2 regions of the Neobacillus sp. NRS-1170 genome follow, and region 1 is predicted to be linked to the other one. Evidence: riboswitches for the same ligand, from Rfam matches in the RefSeq annotation. Region 1 holds a riboswitch; the other holds the start of a gene.
What was found. Region 1 has a riboswitch for glycine ahead of ACIFOT_RS18565 (amino acid permease). Riboswitches for the same ligand answer to the same signal wherever they lie in the genome.

Region 1 (2,207 bases):
GTGAAAATGTAGCCCGTTCCGAATTTGAATCCGCTGATTTAAACCGGGCATTATGCTATTTTCTGAAGCAGCATAACATCATCACTGAGGATGTAGAACCCTTATTGGATTTATACACCAAACAGTGTGCTGTTGAAATGAATTGTTTGGGTTTAGCAAGGATCGGGATGATTTTTGCGATGGATGGTGTGGACCCTCTTAATGGGAAACGGATTATGCCCGACGATGTAGCAAGAATTTGCAAAACCTTTATGGTAACGTGCGGAATGTATAATGCATCAGGCGAATTCGCCATCAAAATAGGGATTCCGGCTAAAAGTGGTGTATCAGGAGGAATCATGGGGGCTGTTCCTGGTAAATTTGGAATCGGCATTTTCGGTCCTGCTTTAGATGAAAAAGGGAACAGTGTGGCTGGACTTAAACTTTTGGAACTTTTGTCAAAAAGATATCGGTTGAGTATGTTTTAAAAGAAATCCCATCTGGCTGCCAGATGGGATTCATTATCCTTCCCTAAACTTAGGTAATTGCTTTAGTTGTTGACATATTATAAGAATACTATTAAAATTAAAAATTATTTAACAATAGTTAAACTCAATCAAAAAAATTAATAATTTAGCAAGCTATGATTGCTATGGATCGCACTATAGCAGGAGCAGCTTCTGGAGAGACCGCAGGAATACGCGGCGCCGAAGGGTTCACAATCTCAGGCAAAAGGACAGAAGAGTACTGAATATTTATTTGTTATGCTGACGATCGTTAGTGTAATAGATATTATTTATTATTCTTAGACCTAAGAGATTGGAGGATATCCAATCTCTTTTTTTATTGAGTTTACTATTTTGTTCATCGTTTCACATGAAACATTTTTCATCAATTTGAGAGGGAGATTGAAATGGAACAAAGAGAATTAAAGCGGAATTTAGAAAATCGTCACGTGCAGCTAATCGCCATTGGCGGCACCATTGGAACCGGATTATTCTTGGGTTCCGGTAAAGCCATACAGCTGGCGGGGCCATCCATCATACTGGCCTATTTAATCGTAGGAATCGCCTGTTTTTTTGTTATGAGAGCGCTGGGTGAACTGCTGCTGTCTAAAGCGGGTTATCAATCTTTTACAGACATTGCTGCAGACTATCTCGGACCACGGGCAGCGTTTGTCACCGGATGGACCTATTGGTTTTGTTGGATTATGACGGCGATGGCCGATGTGATTGCAGTTGGGGTATATGTTCGCTATTGGTTTGATATCCCCCAGTGGATACCTGCCATCGTTTGCTTAATTATATTATTAGGACTCAATCTATTAACCGTGAAGCTTTTTGGAGAATTGGAGTTTTGGTTTGCGTTAATAAAGGTCATAACCATTGTCGCCTTAATCACTATAGGGGTCATTTTGTTAGTGATGGGATTCAAGACCGATGCAGGAACAGTTTCAATAGAAAATCTATGGGGACATGGCGGGCTTTTTCCTAACGGGGTTTCAGGCTTCTTGCTTTCCTTCCAAATGGTTGTATTCGCATTTGTCGGTGTGGAATTAGTGGGAGTATCGGCAGCGGAAACATCCAATCCGGAAAAAAACATCCCATCTGCTATTAATAAAATTCCTTTAAGAATTCTCTTTTTCTACGTTGGTGCATTGATCGTTCTTTTATGCATTAATCCTTGGACAGAACTAAATGCAGCAGAAAGTCCTTTTGTCAAAACCTTTAGCTTGGTCGGGATTCCAATTGCTGCAGGCATTATTAACTTTGTCGTCTTAACATCCGCCGCTTCTGCATGTAACAGCGGGATGTTTTCTACAAGCCGGATTTTGTTTAATTTAAGCAAAAAGAATCAGGGGCCAGCTAACTTTGCGAAGTTGAATAAAAATCATGTACCAAGTAACGCGCTATTGATTTCCACTCTTGTTTTAACAGGGGGAGCTCTTTTGAGCAAATTAATTCCGGAACAAGCCTTTGGGATCGTGACAACCATTAGTGCGATTTGTTTTATATGGGTGTGGGGTGTCATTCTTATCTGCCATGTAAGGTATAAGAAAACACGGCCTGACTTACAGAAAAAATCAACATTTAAAGCGCCGTTTACTCCATTTATGAACTACGCTGTTCTAACTTTGTTTGCCATGATTCTTATTATTATGCTGTTCGCTCAAGCTACACGCACGGCCTTATTGTTGACGCCACTTTGGTTTATTCTATTATTTACAT
Region 2 (2,207 bases), on a different contig from region 1:
CGAGAAAGCACTTGTCTGGACCCAGTCACCTTCGCTTTTTAGGTCTGTAATCGACATATACAGTTCTTTTTCCGGTTGTGTAAATTCGATGGGAATTGTTTCAACATGTCGTTTCGTCCATTCAATTCCCGTATCGGCACGGCGGTTCCGAATCATAACTTTATTGACCAGTTCTTTTAAATGCTCATCATCATTTAAGGAACGGGAATCGCGTTTGTATTTTTCGTAGAATGCGGTTTCGCTGCCCAAATGACCTGGCTTAAGGAGTGAAACAAGGTTAAAAATTTCCTCGATTCTATTTTGAATCGGAGTGGCGGTCAACAATAAACAAAATTTCTTTTTTAAATTCTGAACAAATTCATAGTTTTTCGTTTTATTATTTTTCAATTTATGGGCTTCATCGATAATGATGAGGTCATAATCCTGCTGGTAAATAATGTCCCGATGCGGATTTCGCTTCGCTGTATCAATCGAGGAAACCACCACATCGCACTGTTCCCATACATAGCTTTTCCTTTGGGTGATGGCAGGAATAAAAAACTTGCTATTCAGTTCAATAGCCCATTGGGTAACTAATGAAGCGGGAACAAGGATCAATACTTTTTTTACCAGTCCTCGAATCATGTATTCTTTTAAAATCAACCCGGCTTCAATCGTTTTCCCAAGTCCGACTTCATCGGCAAGAATTGCTTTTCCATTCATGTTTTCGATAACTTGCTTAGCGGTTTCAAGCTGGTGAGGCAGTGGTGTTAAATTAGCCAGATGATTCGGTGCCTGAAGGCCCTCGAATTCAGGAATGACAAGGTGTTTTTCAACCCCAATAGCCAGTTTAAAAAGCTCCCAATTTCCCCATGGACCATCGTTGTCAATTCTATGCAAAAAATCATCCTGCCATGAGGAATCAAATTCAATTTCGACAGACATCGTTTCAGCTCCTGTTCCTGCAAAAGTTCCTTACAAAAGTTATTGCTCAATGTAATGTTTTAATGGTAGGATGATAATAGCTTTGAAAGTTTTAAATATTTTAATAAGGTAATTTATTTTAGAAGTATAATTAGTATGACCAAATTGGAAAATATTATAAATGCGAATGATAACAAGGGGAGAGACTACCTTTGTAGCGCCGAAGGAGCAAGCAGTCCATGTGAATCTCTCAGGCAAAAGAACTCTTGTTTGACGCGGCTCTGGAGAGTGCTGTATAAATTTGGGCAGCCACCAAAGGGGAAAGCCATTCCAGGTTAAACTTTCAGGTGCAAGGACAGAGACCTTCTTACGTTTAAAGGGAGGTTTCTGTCCTTTTTTATGTTTTCCTTTGTCAAAATACTTTTTTAAATGCGAAATCAGAATAATATTTTTCCTGATTTTGTTAATGGGTTAATCTCTGTTAAAGAGTCAATTTTTACGAATAATGAACATGTAAAAGATTGAAGGGGGATTTTAGATGACTGAATTGAAACGTACTCCACTGATTGACGTTTATAAGGAATACGGCGGGAAAACGATTGATTTCGGTGGCTGGGAGCTGCCTATCCAGTTTTCAAGCATTAAGGAAGAGCATGAAGCCGTAAGGACAAGAGCTGGATTATTCGATGTTTCCCATATGGGGGAAGTAGAAGTAAAAGGTGCTGACAGCTTAAATTATTTACAAAAAATGATGACAAACGATATTTCAAAAATTAAAAACGGCGGCGCCCAGTACACAGCAATGTGCTATGAAAACGGCGGTACTGTTGATGATCTGCTCGTTTATAAAATCGAAGATAATCACTATTTATTGGTTGTGAATGCATCCAATATTGAAAAGGATTATAAATGGCTTGCAGATCATTTAGAGGGCGATGTCAGCATTGAAAACCTTTCTGAAAAAACGGCACAGCTCGCCGTTCAGGGACCTCTAGCTGAAAAGGTACTGCAAAAGCTTACGGATACTGATTTAAGTGGAATTGGCTTTTTCAAATTCCAGCAGGAAGTGCTCATAAATGGAAAAAAGGCACTAGTATCTAGAACCGGATATACTGGTGAGGATGGCTTTGAGGTATATTGTGATTCTGCAGAAGCCGCAATGCTTTGGAAAGAAATTTTAAAAGCAGGAGAAGAAGAGGGGATACTCCCATGCGGATTAGGCGCACGCGATACTCTTCGTTTCGAAGCGGTATTAGCACTCTATGGCCAAGAGTTATCAGCGGAAATTTCTCCACTGGAAGCCG

Region 2: linked by a shared signal. The riboswitch ahead of gcvT (glycine cleavage system aminomethyltransferase GcvT) and the one ahead of ACIFOT_RS18565 (amino acid permease) in region 1 are both predicted to bind glycine.

The regions. Positions count from the first base shown of each region.
Region 1 covers NZ_JBITPF010000040.1:14,368-16,574, reverse strand. Annotated here, with positions in the region: gene glsA (glutaminase A) at 1-467, shown strand, start outside; glycine riboswitch at 650-729, shown strand; gene ACIFOT_RS18565 (amino acid permease) at 893-2,207, shown strand, end outside.
Region 2 covers NZ_JBITPF010000089.1:14,014-16,220, forward strand. Annotated here, with positions in the region: gene ACIFOT_RS29615 (DEAD/DEAH box helicase) at 1-924, opposite strand, end outside; glycine riboswitch at 1,091-1,179, shown strand; gene gcvT (glycine cleavage system aminomethyltransferase GcvT) at 1,442-2,207, shown strand, end outside.